One region of the Oscillibacter hominis genome, then DNA from elsewhere that is predicted to be linked to it. Evidence: a T-box and tRNA genes for the amino acid it is inferred to sense, from the RefSeq annotation. Region 1 holds a T-box; the other holds one or more tRNA genes.
What was found. The T-box of region 1 lies ahead of H8790_RS12205 (glycine--tRNA ligase). A T-box ahead of a tRNA ligase gene usually reads a tRNA of that ligase, here a tRNA-Gly.
Positions count from the first base shown of each region.

Region 2: it has a tRNA-Gly gene. The T-box ahead of H8790_RS12205 (glycine--tRNA ligase) is inferred to sense a tRNA for this amino acid. The anticodon was not compared.

Region 1 is NZ_CP060490.1:2,478,087-2,485,707, reverse strand. Features, by position in the region: gene H8790_RS12230 (hypothetical protein) at 1-617, shown strand, start outside; gene H8790_RS12225 (alanyl-tRNA editing protein) at 654-1,817, shown strand; gene H8790_RS12220 (helix-turn-helix domain-containing protein) at 1,876-2,121, opposite strand; gene H8790_RS12215 (hypothetical protein) at 2,216-2,377, shown strand; gene H8790_RS12210 (LTA synthase family protein) at 2,396-4,234, opposite strand; gene H8790_RS12205 (glycine--tRNA ligase) at 4,444-5,862, opposite strand; T-box leader at 5,950-6,164, opposite strand; gene H8790_RS12200 (hypothetical protein) at 6,344-7,036, shown strand; gene H8790_RS12195 (hypothetical protein) at 7,146-7,621, opposite strand, start outside.
Region 2 is NZ_CP060490.1:1,795,664-1,803,284, reverse strand. Features, by position in the region: gene H8790_RS08980 (gamma carbonic anhydrase family protein) at 1-375, shown strand, start outside; gene H8790_RS08975 (chorismate mutase) at 398-670, shown strand; gene H8790_RS08970 (sulfite exporter TauE/SafE family protein) at 675-1,433, shown strand; gene H8790_RS08965 (dicarboxylate/amino acid:cation symporter) at 1,653-2,903, shown strand; gene H8790_RS08960 (RsiV family protein) at 2,954-3,625, opposite strand; gene H8790_RS08955 (YerC/YecD family TrpR-related protein) at 3,752-4,042, shown strand; gene H8790_RS08950 (class I SAM-dependent DNA methyltransferase) at 4,039-4,779, shown strand; gene hslO (Hsp33 family molecular chaperone HslO) at 4,794-5,687, shown strand; tRNA gene H8790_RS08940 (tRNA-Val) at 5,782-5,858, shown strand; tRNA gene H8790_RS08935 (tRNA-Asp) at 5,952-6,028, shown strand; tRNA gene H8790_RS08930 (tRNA-Phe) at 6,032-6,107, shown strand; tRNA gene H8790_RS08925 (tRNA-Gly) at 6,111-6,186, shown strand; tRNA gene H8790_RS08920 (tRNA-Cys) at 6,257-6,331, shown strand; gene H8790_RS08915 (DUF3870 domain-containing protein) at 6,843-7,169, shown strand; gene pepV (dipeptidase PepV) at 7,308-7,621, shown strand, end outside.

The sequences.
Region 1 (7,621 bases):
TGCCCGAGGGGTATCACGCCTGCCTGGCCCAGGGCACCGGGGCGCCCATGTGGGGAAAGCTCTCCGGCCAGGACGGCCTCCACGTCTTCCGCTATGTGGGCGTGCCCGACACTTACCGCATCCTGATCGTCACCAAGGGCGGCGAGAGCTGGCTCTCCGACCCCATGACCCGGCCGGTCCTCCAGTCCTCCGTCTCCGTGGACTGGGCGGACAAGACCGTCTCCACGCCGCCGGTGTGGCTGGCCTACGCGCTCCAGTTCCTTGCCACCTTCCTCCCCACGCTGGTCATTGAAGGCGCGGTGCTGCTCCTCTTCGGCCTCTCCTCCAAGAAGAACTGGAGGGTCTTTCTGCTGGTCAACCTGGTGACCCAGGTCGGCGTGTTCTGCTCCCTGGGGCTCACCGCGCTGCGGGAGGGCGTGGGCCTTGGCTACTATCTGCTGTTTCTCCTGGTGGAGGTGGTGGTGGTCGCGGTGGAGACGCTTCTCTACCGCCGCCTTCTCACCGGGGCCTCCCGGGGGCGGGCTACCGCCTACGGCTTCACGGCCAACCTCTGCTCCGCCGCCGCGACCTGGCTTCTGGCCTATCCGGTCTGGAACGCCCTCTCCGCGCTGTGCTGAGCGGTAACAATTCTGCTGCTGAAAGGATCATTCGCCATGGAAACCGAAAAGCTGTATTACTCCGACCCCTTCCTCTGCCGCTTCACCGCCTCCGTCCTCTCCTGTGAGGAGGTAAAGGGCGGCTTTGCGGTCACGCTGGACCGCACCGCCTTCTACCCCGAGGGAGGCGGCCAGCCGGCGGATCACGGCACCCTGGGCACAGCCTCCGTCACCGACGTCCACGAAAAGGACGGCGTGATCGTCCACACCTGCTCAAGCCCCCTGAAGGCGGGCGGCAGCGTGGAGGGCACGGTGGACTGGGAGCGCCGCTTTGACCACATGCAGCAGCACTCTGGCGAGCACATCATCAGCGGCCTTCTGTGCAGCCTCTACCACTGCGACAACGTGGGCTTCCACTTGGGCGCCGACACGGTCACCATCGACTACAACACAGAGCTGACCTGGGAGCAGGTGGTGGAGGCGGAGCGCAGGGCCAATGAGGTGATCTGGGCCGACGCCGCGGTGGAGGTCGCCTACCCCTCCCCCAAGGAGCTTGCCTCCATCGACTACCGCTCCAAAAAGGAGCTGACGGGCCAGGTGCGGATCGTCTCCTTCCCGGAGGCGGACTGCTGCGCCTGCTGCGGCACCCATGTGCTCCGCGCCGGGCAGGTGGGCCTCATCAAGGTCCTTTCCTGTCAGAAGTTCCGCCAGGGCGTCCGGCTGGAGATTCTCTGCGGCCGCCGGGCCCTGCATCACCTGAGCGCGGTTTTTGAGCAGAACCGGGCGGTGGCCCAGGCCACCTCCGCCAAGCCCACGGAGACCGCCGCCGCGGTGGAGCGCCTCTTAGGTGAGCTCTCTTCCGCCAAGGCCCGGACGGCCCATCTGGAGGAGAGCGTGTTCGCCTCCCTGGCCGAGCAGTACCGGGGAGCGGGCGACGTGGTGCTCTGGGAGGAGCCCATGCGGCCCGATGCGGTGCGCTGCCTCTGTGATGCCGTGGCCCAGGCCTGCGGCGGCCGCTGCATGGTCTTCTCCGGCGGGGACGGGCACTATGCCTATGCCATCCTCTCCCCGGGCAAAGACATCCGGGAGTTTGTCAAGGCCCTCAACAGCGCCCTTCAGGGCCGGGGCGGCGGACGGGACGGCTTCGCCCAGGGCAGCGTTGCCGCCGACCGGGCGGCGATCGAAGAGTTCCTGGCCCAGGATGCGCAGCCCTTGCCCTGATCCTGAGCAAAAAGGCGCCGGCAAGCTCTATGCCGGCGCCTTTCTTTCTTCTAATTTCTCATGGTGCCTCGTAGACCAGCAGTTCCTCTACCGTGCATCCCATGACATAACAGATTCTGGCCAGGATATCCAGGTCGATTTTGGATACATCGCCCCGGTACCACTTGTCCACCACTTCAAAGCGTGTGTGGATTGATTTGGCCAGCTCATTTCTGGTCATTCCCCGCTGGTCCATCAACTGGCTCAGCCGCAGGGAGACCTTTCCGTACTCACGGACGGATAAAATCGTTTGATTTGTTATCACTTTATCACCTCAAGTTTACCCTATCTGTTAAGTAACTGATTGACAATTCCTGTTTACATCGTTACTATAGATATAGTATATGGAGGTGACTTACATGGATTCCTATCGTGAGCAATATTACCATCTCCTGCACTGTATGGCCAAGGCCACAAGCGCGATGGACAAAGGTGACCTGATCCAAGCCAAAGAACTGCTGATTCAGGCGCAGCAGGAGGCGGAAACCCAGGTTCTGAAAGAACTACCGGAAGAGGGCTGAGCTCTTCCGGTAGTTCTTTTATGCGCCGCCATAGGCAAAGTGGCTGGCCCAGTAATACTCCAGGCCGCGGAAGGTGGACAGCGCCTCCTCTTCCTCAGGGGACAGGCCGCCGCGCACTGTGCCATCGGCATCTATATACTTTTCCACAGAGGTGATGACCGGCAGCACCCGGCGCACCTGCTCCGTGGCCTGGAGATAGGCGCTGCCCAGGTAGCCGCACTGGTGAAAGACCTCGTTCATCAAAAAGCAGGAGGAGAGCTCCGGCCCCCGGCCCTCAAACGGCCGGTGCAGCAGCTCTTTGGCCGCGCCGTTGGCCCAGATCAGGTAACTGGTGCCGTAGTAATTCCGAAACCCCTCGTCAGTGGCCACATCCAGATTGACGCCCAACTCGCTGTAGGCGGAGTTCCCGTCGCCCAGCCAGGGCTTATGGTCGCCATAGATCACCAGCACCACCGGCCGCTCCTCCCGGCGGAGCTGATCCACAAAGCCCGTCAGCTGATGGATGGTGTCCTCCACAGAGCCCAGGTAGTTGTCCAGGATGTTGGCGGTTTCCTCAGAATACCGGCCGTCGGTGTAGTGGTTTCCCCGCCAGACGCTCTGGGTGTCGTAGGGCCCGTGGCCCTGATAGGTGACATTGAAGGAGAAGTAGGGGCTGTCGGTCCGGTTTTCCCGGTAGAGCGACAAAATCTCCGGCAGCAGCAGCTGATCCGCCGCAATGGCCTCGGAGAGCTGGCTGAAGTGGTTTTCATAAAAGTAGTAGGTGGGGATGCCCAGGTACCGGTTCACATTCTGGCGGTTGTAAAACCACTCAAAGCTGGAGTGGCTGCCCTCCGCCGTGTAGCCCTGTTCCCTCAGGTACCAGGCGTAGGAGTTGGTGTTGGCACGGAAGTTGGGCAGCGTGCACAGCCCCGTGAGGAAACACCGCTCCGTGTCCACCGTACCGCCGGCAAAGATGTTGGTGATCAGGGGCCCTGCCACACCTTCCTGCTCCAGGGCATGGTAGTCGTCATAAAGGGAGAAATCCACACCCTCGATGCCCAATGTGGAAAAGTCGGCAAAGGCCTCTAACTGGATGGTGATAAGGTCCACCGCCTCCTTGATGGGCTGGTCCTCATACTGAGCCAGCAGCGCGGCCGCGGCGGCCTCGTCATAGCCCTCCGGCGGCTTGATCCGGCCGGTGGTCATGCTGTGGAGGAAGGGGTAGAGAAACCCCTTGGAGAGATAGACCTGGGTGGAGCTCCACTGGTTGATGTGCTCCGTATTGGCGGTGCGGACCTTATAGGTCACGCTGTCGCCGTAGACCCCCTTCAGGGAGATGCAGGCAAGGGCGGCCGCAAGGGCCAGGGGCAGACGCACCTTTGCCGGGGGGCGGCCCCGGGCAATGAAAAAGAGGACCGCCGTCCCTGCCAGGGCGCAGGCGATGCCAAACCAGATCCGGCCGTCCGGAGAGAGGTCGTAGCCCGCGGTCTTTGTAATGCCCGCCGCCTCCCGGATGTAGCGCAGGTCGTCAAACATCAGCGGGTCGTCCCGGAACAGGAGCAAAAAATAGTTGGCAAAGGAGGCGCCTAAGGTCAAAAAGGCCGAGAGCAGAAAGGACAGCCATGCCCGCCCGATCAGAAGATAGAGGATCAGGGCCAATGCCGCCGCCGGAACGATGTTCAGCGCGGCGATCCGCCAATTGGCAAAATAGCTGAAAAACAGGAGGTCCGTATACTTTCCATAGGCGAACAGCAGGGACAGCGCCCCCAGGCAAATCCCGGACAGCAGCACCCACAGCGCATTCCACACCCAGAACCCAACCCGCTTTCCCGCAGTGAGGCCAGCGCCGCTTTTTTGAAATAACCAGAATGTTTTCACTTAGGAAACCCTCTTTTTTAAACTCCATGCGGTAAACCGCGTCCAAAAATCCTATTGTGACATCATACCCGTTTTCCCGGGGAAAAACAAGGGGATGCTGTATTTTTCCGCCGCAGGCACTTTTCTATCCCACGTTCCCCGCAACAACGGTCAACGTACATCATCAAAAAGGCCGCCCCAAAAGGGGCGGCCTTTTTAATGGTTCAGCCTCAATAGGTCAGCTTCTCGTCCAGATAGGCCTTCAGCTTGTCGATGGGCAGACGCACCTGCTCCATGGTGTCCCGGTCCCGGACGGTGACGCAGTGGTCGGCGGGAGTCTTCTCGTCGCCCACGGTCTGGAAGTCCACGGTGATGCAATAGGGGGTGCCGATCTCGTCCTCCCTGCGGTAGCGCTTGCCGATGGAGCCGGTATCGTCGTAGTCCACCATATAGTACTTGCTCAGCTCGCGCTGAATCTCCTGGGCCTTTTCGCCAAGCTTCTTGGAAAGCGGCAGAACCGCCGCCTTGAAGGGGGCCAGGGCCGGATGGAAATGCATCACAACGCGGCTGTCGTTCTTCTCCGGGTCCACGACCTCCTCGTCGTATGCCTCCACCAAAAAGGCAAGGGTCATGCGGTCCGCGCCCAGGGAGGGCTCGATGACATAGGGGATATAGCGCTCATTCTTCTCCTGGTCAAAATAGGTCAGGTCCTGGCCGGAGTGCTCCTGATGCTGCTTGAGGTCATAGTTGGTCCGGTCCGCCACGCCCCAGAGCTCGCCCCAACCGAAGGGGAACTTATACTCAAAGTCGGTGGTGGCCTTGGAGTAAAAGCTCAGCTCCTCCTTCTCATGGTCACGCAGGCGCAGGTTCTCCTCCCGGACGCCCAGGTCCTTCAACCACTGGTGGCAGTAGCTGCGCCAATAGGAGAACCACTCCAGGTCCGTGTCCGGCTTGCAGAAGAACTCCAGCTCCATCTGCTCAAACTCCCGGATGCGGAAGATGAAGTTGCCCGGGGTGATCTCGTTGCGGAAGCTCTTTCCGATCTGGCACACGCCGAAGGGCAGCTTGCGGCGGGTGGTGCGGGCGATGGCGGGAAAGTTGACAAAAATGCCCTGGGCGGTCTCAGGCCGCAGGTACACCTCGTTGGCCGTGTCCTCGGTGACGCCCTGATGGGTCTTGAACATCAGGTTGAACTTGCGGATATCGGTGAAGTCGGACTTGCCGCAGCCGGGGCAGGGGATCTGCTTTTCCCGGATATAGGATACCAGCGCCTCGCCGTCCATGGCCTCCACGTTCACGTCGTCAATGCCCTGCTCCGCGTTGTAGGCCTCCACCAACTTGTCGGCCCGGTGGCGCATCTTGCAGGCCTTGCAGTCGATGAGGGGGTCGTTGAAGGTGGCCACATGGCCGGAGGCCACCCACACCTCGGGATTCATCAAAATGGCGGAGTCCAGCCCCACGTTGTAGGGGTTCTCCTGGACGAACTTCTTCCACCAGGCCCGCTTCACGTTGTTCTTCAGCTCCACGCCCAAAGGGCCGTAGTCCCAGCTGTTGGCAAGGCCGCCGTAAATCTCGCTGCCGGGGAAAACAAAGCCCCGGCTTTTGCACAGCGCCACGATCTTCTCCATAGTTTTGCTGTCGTTGTTCATGTTCTTCTCTCCTTTTCATCCCTTGTTGTGATTCCCATTCGCCGTCCGGTTCATTCCCGCAAAAGAAAACGCCCTGAGCCGAAATCGGCTCAGGGCGAACTGTATGCAGTCCGTGGTTCCACCTGAATTTACGTTTGCACGTACACTTAAGCCCGGTAACGGCGGGGACCGGCAGCGCCTGCTTTCCGCTTCAGCGCCGCAGCTCCGGGACGCCTTCTCCCTCTCCCGGCAAGGGCTCGCACCGGCCGCCCTCTCTCTGAACCCAGGGAATCAGGGATACTCCTTCCCTTCATCGCAGTCTGATATTGGGTGTACTGTACCACGTTTTTCCACATCTGTCAAGGAAAAGAGAAGAGCACCATTTCCCCATTTTGCGCGCGGTGCGTTTATTTCACTTTTCATTGAACCCCAGTCGCCCATATGATAAAATGAAGATAACAATAGGAACAGCGGGATCATTTATAAATTGGGGTGGATAGGGATGCATCTTCATCTCACAAGGAAACAAAAACCGCTTTTACTCATCCTGAGCCTCTTTGCTCTATATACATGTCTGTCTGCCCTGCTCGGCTTCCCATTGGGCTTTGGCAAACTGATGGCCCGTGGGATATCAAAGGAGTATTGCAGCATCGTCTACCCACAAGCTGCGCTCGGAAAGACTGTATTCAATCCCGTCAGCAGCTCCTATGAAACCGTGGTTTATTTGGGAGAGGAGCGGTTCTATATCCGCACCAACCCCAATCAAGATACGGTCGGCAACCCGTACCGGGAAAAATTGCTTTTGCAGGAAACCGGAGTATCAGAGGTGGTCTCCAAACTGTTTCGCACCTATGTTCAAGGACGGTACTATCGATTTCTCTCCTGTGCCGTCTATTGGAACTATCACGACCCAATGACCCCGATCACCAGTCTGCGATTTGATTATGGGGACTTTGAAAGCCCTTCTCTTCCCAGTGAGGCGAAAATAAAAGAACTCCTTTCCCCCATAGCGCTTGACTGCATCACGCAGATAGAGCCGCTGCTCCCCTTGGATCATGTTGATCTCCTATACTACCACCCTGATTTTGACCCGGACGAAACCGGTATGACGTGGAGGATTATGGAAATCCCCTTGGAGCGTGACACACCGCGGACGAAAGCGCTTTTGGATGCGGCAGAACTTACATTGACATAATTTGCTTCTTTCCCTCGCAGCCTCCAATTTTCAGGGACAGCCTCATTGCTGAGACTGTCCCTGCTGTTTTGAGGAAGCCAGTGAAAGAGAACGGCCGCCAAGGCTCGGATTATCCTGCACTCACCTCTGCCCGGGCAGGGCGGACGGCCCAGCCCTCCGGGCTCTGCACCGTCATCACCGCAAGGGTACCGTCTTCCATCTGGGCAAACCAGATGGCGCCCCCGGCGGCGCCCACCATCCCGTCGGCGGCAAAGAGGTCCGAGCGGTTTTCATCGTACTGGTTTTCATGGATGGCTTGCAGCAGCGGCTCCGTCACAATGCTGTCGTAGGCATCCAAAAAATCCGCCGCCGTCTCCACCGTCACGGTTCCGTCCGCCGTCGTCACCTCCGCGGGCCAGTGGATTTTTTCCGCCGCGTCCCGTCTGCGGCCGTCCTCCAACGCCTGGACAAACTCCCTGTAAAACGCCTGGGCCGCCTGCTCCTCTATGCCGGTCTGGGCGTAGAGGACATCCTCCCCATCGCGCTTCTCCTCTTCCGCCGGAAGGGTTGCCAGCCGGGCCAGCTCCGCCCTGTCCAGGTTCAGGA
Region 2 (7,621 bases), 680 kb from region 1:
GGCGACAACGGCAAAGTGGTGATTGGGGCGCGGACCAACATCCAGGACTGCGCCGTGGTCCACAACCGGACCACCATTGGCAGCGGCTGCACCATCGGACACGGCGCCGTGGTCCACGGCTGCACCGTGGGGGACAACACGCTCATCGGCATGGGCGCCGTGGTACTGGACGGCGCCCGGGTGGGCAGCGACTGCGTGGTGGGGGCCGGCGCCCTGGTGACTGGGCGCACAGTGATCCCGGACGGCTCGCTGGCCATGGGCAGCCCGGCAAAAGTCATCCGTCCCCTGACGGAGCGGGAGATCGGTGAAAACCAGTATTCCGCCGAGGGGTATATTTGCCTGATGGAGGCCCACCGGGCCCAGCAGGAGAACTGAATCAAGAAGGGAGAGGGCGTAGATGCAGGAGTTGGATAAGCTGCGGCTGGAGCTGGACGTCATCGATGAGCAGATCGTCACGCTGTTTGAGCAGCGGATGGCCATATCCACCCGGATGGGCGTGCTGAAGAACGAGGGAGGCATCCAGGTGTGGAATGAGGCCCGGGAGGCCGCCAAGGTGCGCAACCGTGAAAAGATGCTCCGGGACCGCAGCCTCACCGCATATGTGGACAAGCTGTTTGAGACGATTTTGGAGCTCTCCCGCCAGCGGCAGGAAGAGCAGCAGGACAGGTGAGAAGATGACACTGACACTGCCCATGGTCCTCATCGCCGTGGTGGGCGTATTCCTGGCCTCCTTCGTGGACGCCATCGCGGGCGGGGGCGGGATCGTGTCCCTGCCTACATATCTTTTGGCGGGGCTTCCCATGCACATGGCCTTAGGCACCAACAAGGTTTCCGCCTCCCTGGGCAGCATCGCCTCCACCGGGCGTTTTATCAAAAACGGATACGTGACATGGTCCCTGGCGCTGCCCGCGGTGGTGCTGGCCCTGACCGGCTCCGCCCTGGGCACCCGGCTCCAGCTGCTGATCGACGAGAAATACCTTCAGCTCCTGCTGCTGATCGTGCTGCCGGTGGTGGCCTTTGTGGTACTGCGCCAGCGCTCCTTCCCCGAGGAACCGGGGGAGATCTCTCCCAAAAAACAGGCGGCTGTCGTTTTGGCCGCGGCGCTGCTCATCGGCTCCTACGACGGGTTCTACGGGCCTGGCACAGGGACGTTCCTGCTGCTGATCTTTACCCGGTGGGGCAAGATGGATGTGCGCACCGCCGGAGGGAACGTGAAGGTGGTCAACTTGGCTTCAGGCCTGTCCAGCATGGTCACCGCCATGCTCCACGGCCAGGTCTTCTGGCAGCTTGGCCTGATTGCAACGGTAGCCTCCTTCGCGGGCCACTTTGTGGGCGCGGGATTGGCCATTAAAAACGGTTCGCGGATCGTCCGGCCCGTGGTACTGGTGGTTCTGGTGCTGCTGGCGGTAAAGGTGCTTTCCGGACTGCTTTAAAAATGATCTGCCCCATTGGGGCAGATCATTTTTATGCAGTTTGAACATAAAGCTTTGCCTTTTAAAGAGCTGGATTACAGGAAATTACCAAATGACGGTTGCAATTTGTGAGAAAGAGGAGTAAAATATTTCCATAGAGGGCCGCCTGCACTGGCTGGGGGAGAGACCGTCCGGCCTGCCTCAGGCGGCAGAAAATTGTGCAGAGAAAGGTGAGGGAATATGAACCAGAAAAAACGTCTTTCCCTTCCGGCGTGGATCGGCATTGCAATGATTGCCGGCATTCTACTGGGAGGAATCCTCTGGGCCGCCATGGGTGCGGAGGCGGCGGACAGCTTCACCACCAGCTATATCAAGCCCTTCGGTACCATTTTCATCAACCTGCTGAAATTCGTGGTGGTTCCCGTGGTGGTGCTGTCCATCATCGACGGCATCGTCTCCATGAAAGATATTAAGAAGGTGGGAGCCATCGGCTGGAAGACCGTGGTCTACTTCCTGGTGACCACCGCCATTGCCTGCGTCATTGGACTGGTGATTGCAAACATTTTCAAGCCCGCCTTCCCGGTGCTGCAAATGGCCGAGGACCAGGCCTATGAGGCGGCCACCAGCAATCTGATGGACACCATCGTCAACATCTTCCCCAGCAACCTCTGGGAGTCACTGCGCACCGCCTCCATGCTCCAGGTCATCGTCATTGCTTTATTTTTCGGCGCCGGTATCCTGCTGGCCGGCGAGGCTGGAAAGGCCGCGGCGGACATTGTCAGCTCTTTCTACGCGGTGATGATGAAGGTGATGATGTTCATCATCAATGTATCGCCCATCGGCGTGTTCTGCCTGATGACCTGGGTGGTGGCCAGCCAGGGGCCGAAGATCCTCACCAGCCTTGCCATCGTCTTGGGTGCCGCGTATCTCGGCTACATCCTCCACGGACTGCTGGTCTACTCCGCATCGGTGAAGGTCTTTGCGGGCATGAGCCCTCTTCAGTTTTTCAAGGGCATTTTCCCGGCCATGATCTTCGCCTTTTCCTCCACTTCCTCCATCGCCACGCTGCCCATCTCCAAGGAGTGCTGCGATAAGATGGGCTGCGACTCGGAGGTGTCTTCTTTCGTGCTGCCCTTAGGCGCCACCATCAACATGGATGGAACCGCCATCTACCAGTGCGTGGCCGCCATCTTCATCGCCTGCTGCATGGGCATCCATCTGACCATGGGGCAGATGGTGATGATCGTCGTTACCGCGACGCTGGCCTCCATCGGCACGGCGGGAACCTCCGGCGCCGGCATGATCATGCTGGCCATGGTGCTCCAGGCGGTGAACATCGATCCCATTTACATCGGCCTGATTTATGGCATTGACCGGCTCTTCGACATGGGCCGCACCACGCTGAACGTCATCGGAGACGCTTCCTGCGCCATCTGCGTGGATCGTTGGCAGGCCAAGGAAAAGGGGAAAAAGGCCGCCGTTTCCAAGTAAACGTATATAAGAGGCCCCAGAGACGGGGCCTCTTTTTTCTTGTTACGGCGCTATCCCCGACGGGGATGGGAGAAGGGGCCGTCCTCGCCGTATGGCAGGCAGAAGACAGGGATGCCCTCCATGGGCGGGGCCAGGACAAACATCTGATAGAATATGCAGAGCCCCTCGCTGCTTAGATAGAAGTTTTCCCGGTTGAACCCGCGCCGCAGCGCCCGGCGCCAATCCTCCCGGTATACGGACGTCTGAGCGGCCAGCTGCGTTTCAATGCAGCCGGCCGCATGGTCCTGCACCCGCTTGCGGTAGTTGCACCGCGGCGGGAAGCAGTCGGCCAGGGAGACGGGGAGGAATGTGTTCAAGTCCCAGGTGTCGCCCCGCCGCACCCGAAGCGGCCGGGTACCGCAGGACTCGCAGGAGTCGGTGAACAGGCTCAAGACCCCGTCCCCGTTCCAGGTGATGCGGTGTGTGAGGGAAGCGGTGCAGGCGGGCAGGGGCGCGCTGGCGGAGAGCGCGTCCCGATAGGCCTCCGCCGCCTGGGGGAAGAGAAAGCGTTCGCAGTAGCGCAGATAAGAGCGGCCAAACTGTTCATAATAGCGGCAGAGCCTCCGAAAGCCTCTGCCTTCCCCCACCGGCTGGGGAAGGTTCAGTTCCGCCGTCAGCACGGGGATGCCGTCCACGGTCCACTCCCGCTGTGCCGTCCGCTGGGCAATCTCCAGACTCTCCATAAGACCCCACCTTTCTTTTCCCCAATCTATGCCGGGCGGGAAACGGAGGTGAGAAAGAAACGCTTTACTTTTACGCTTCACAATGCTAAAATCAGGTGAACAGTCTCATGAAAGGGGAGGATCCGTATGGTCAGAATCGGAAAAAAGGAAAAGAACGGGGCGCTCTATAAGGCGATCCTGACGCTGAAGACAGAGGAGGAGTGCTATGCGTTCTTCCAGGACCTTTGCACGGTATCTGAGCTGCGTGCCATGGAGCAGCGTTTTGAGGTGGCGGAGCTGCTGAGCCAGGGGATGATCTACAACGATATTTTAGAGCGCACCGGTGCCTCCAGCGCCACCATCAGCCGGGTCAACCGCTCTTTGAGCTATGGCGCCGGCGGCTACGAAATCGCGTTTGAGCGGACAAAGGAACAATGAGCAGCTATGAGTCCCTGGCCCGCTTTTACGACGCGCTGACAACTGACGTGGGGTATGAGCGCCGGGCGGATTACCTGGAGAAGCTGTTCAAAGAGAGCCGCATCCCGGTCCGCACCGTGCTGGACCTGGCCTGTGGGACAGGCACCCTCACGTGTTTGCTTGCCCGGCGGGGTTATGAGATGATCGGGGTGGACGGGTCTGAGGATATGCTGGCCCAAGCCCAGCAGAAGTCCTGGGAACTGGAGGGGGAGCGCCCTCTTTTCCTGCACCAGTCCATGACGGAATTGGACCTGTACGGCACGGTGGAGGCCGCCGTATGCGCCCTGGACAGCATCAATTATCTGACAAGCAGCAGAGACCTGCGCGCTACATTGGAGCGACTGCGGTTGTTTATCGCGCCAGGGGGCATACTGATCTTTGACGTCAACTCCGAGGAGAAGCTCCGCCGGCTGGATGGACAGGTGTTTTTAGACGAGACGGAGGATGTGTACTGCGTGTGGCGCTCGGAATATTCCCGCCGCATTGTGACTTATTGGATGGATCTCTTCAGCCGCCGCGGAGACGGCAGCTGGAGCCGCAGCGCCGAACTGCACCGGGAGCGGGCCTACAGCGTCGAGGAGCTGCGTCAAGCCCTGGAGGCGGCTGGCTTTACCCGCATCCACGTCTACGGCGACCTCCGCAAAAGCCCTCCCCGAGAGGGAGAGCAGCGCATCGTATTTACAGCCATCAGAAAGTAAGGGAAATGGAAACTATGGGCGATCAGTTAATAAGAGCAATTTCAAAGGACGGTTTTGTAAAGGCCTCGGCGGTTTCCACCAGGGAGCTGACCGAACGGGCCCGTCAAATCCACACACTGCTGCCGGTGGCGACCGCGGCCCTGGGCCGCACGCTGGCGGCGGCTTCCATGATGGGCAACGCCCTGAAGGTGGAAGGCGGCAGCGTCACGGTACAGATCAAGGGCGGCGGCCCCCTTGGCACCATCCTGGCCGTTTCCGACGATCTGGGCAATGTCCGCGGCTACGTTCAGGATCCTCACGTTGACCTGCCGCTGCGGCCGGACGGGAAGCTGGACGTGGGGACCGCGGTGGGAATGGGCGGCACCATCACGGTCATCAAGGACCTTCGGATGAAAGACCCCTACGTGGGAAGCGTGGCACTCCTGGGCGGTGAGATCGCCGAGGATGTGGCCCAGTACTTTGTGGAGTCGGAACAGATTCCCACCGCCTGCGGCCTTGGCGTGCTGGTGGAACGGGATCAGAGCGTCCGTGCGGCGGGCGGTTATTTGATCCAGCTGCTGCCCGGGGCGCCTGAGGATGTCATTGCCAAAGTGGAAGGCGGTATTCTGGCCGCCGGGCCTGTCACCGGGCTTTTGGATGGGGAAGGGGATCCCGAATCCATGCTGCGCGCGGTGATGGGAGATTTTGAGATTGAGGTGCTGGAGCGCAGCCCCATCGAGTACCGCTGCTACTGCAGCCGGGACCGGATGGAGCGGGCGCTGATCAGCTTGGGAGCCGATGAATTGAGCGGCATGCTGAAAGAACAGGGCGGCGTGGAGATGACCTGCCAATTCTGCGATCAGGTGCAGCGTTTCAGCGCCGCTGAGCTTCAGACGCTGATCGACAGCATCGGGGCCAGAAAAAAATAATGGAAAAAAACGAAAAAAGTTTGTTTCAAAGGTTGACAGGAGAACGCCCTTTTAGTATAATAACCCTTGCCGCTCGAAAGTGTCGGCAAGGTTCGGGAGCATAGCTCAGCTGGTTAGAGCACCTGCCTTACAAGCAGGGGGTCACTGGTTCGAGTCCAGTTGTTCCCACCACTCAATCTCTTTTGGTTGAGGGTGTATGAGGGAAGCAATTTGGATATCTGACTGGTGGTTGGAGCATTGTCTTCCCGCAATAACGCAGCAAATGGCCAAGTAGTTCAGTTGGTTAGAACGCCAGCCTGTCACGCTGGAGGTCGTGGGTTCGAGCCCCATCTTGGTCGCCATTTGCCTCTGTAGCTCAGTTGGTAGAGCAGAGGACTGAAAATCCTCGTGTCGTTGGTTCGATTCCGACCGGAGGCACCATTTGCGGGCGTAGCTCATCTGGTAGAGCGCCACCTTGCCAAGGTGGAGGTAGCGAGTTCGAGCCTCGTCGCCCGCTCCATCTGGAATAGTCACAAAATTTTGTGACTATTCCAGATGGATTTCGCATACAATATGGCAGTTGAAGAGATGGCGACATAGCCAAGTGGTAAGGCATGGGTCTGCAAAACCCTGATTCCCCAGTTCGAATCTGGGTGTCGCCTCCAAAAAGACACGACAAGTTCGTGTCTTTTTTTACTTCGGCAGAAAAGGAACCTGCAATTGTTTTAGAAATAGGAGGAAGGGGCTTTCCATGCACGGCCTGCCCGTTGCAGGTGGCTGGTTTACAGTCGGGTACAATAGCCTTCCGGGATTCCATTCGACCACTTACTTGCATTTGAAGTAAGGCTGACCTGTACTTGCAAATCGGCTGGTAGCCGCATTGCGGAAAAGCAAAGCGCAGATCGACGGAATTCGACAAAAACCACCAAGTGGATTGGCAGAAACAGGAACTTGTCTCAAAAGGAGATTGTTGTTAAACTGCATAGATAAAAAAGCTCCTTTTTGTCATGTTTTCTGAAATAATGCAGGGAAGTAGACGTTCTGCACAAAATGTTGGATTAGAATCTGAGTGGATTGTATGAAAAGACAACTGCTCTCTTGACAGGTATTGTTTCGATGATATAATGAAACCGTAAAGTGATGGTAAATCCGATTGGCAACTGCGAGGCAATGAGTATGGAGCATCGTGAGACGGTGTATGTGACTGGAGAGTCCAGAACCAATATCGACAATGCAATTACCAAGGTCTACGGCGCCTTTTTTATCGCTTTGGAAGTGGAGCTTGGAAGTGGGGAAATCCTGAATATGGACTGTACCCATACGCTGGATCTGACAGAGAAGTTTCTCAGAAAGATCTGTGTGGGCCGCTCTTTGGAACGGGATTATGACCTGTTGGAAGAGGAGGTTACCCGCCGGTATTACGGTTCCTCCACCCGCGCGGTGATTGCGGCACTGAAGGATGCCAACAAGCGGTACATCATGGTAAAAGAAAAACTGAACTGAATCAATGCTGCTTCATTTTGTGTGATATATTTCCCAATATATCAATGAACATGATGAAACCCAGCAAAGGCCGGGACCCTATCTGCCTGGCCTTTGCTGGGTATTTTGTTTTTTTGGAAGGAATAGGGAGGGTCAAGAATGGAACTGCGGGATGCGGTGACGCAACAGCAGGAAGAGCTGCTCAAAAGCCTACAGGAAAGTGTCCGGATTCGCAGCGTGGAGGAGCATGACGACAGCGGCTTCCCTTACGGGGAAGGTGTGCAGCGAAGCCTGGAACACGCCTTGGCCACGGCGCGGCGGTGCGGCTTTGAAACCAGCGACATGGATCACCAGGTGGGTTGGTGCGAATATGGAAGCGGTGAGGAAATGATCGCCGTCTTAGGCCATCTGGATGTGGTTCCCGAGGGGGACGGCTGGTCGGTGGATCCCTTTGGCGGGGAAATCCGGGACGG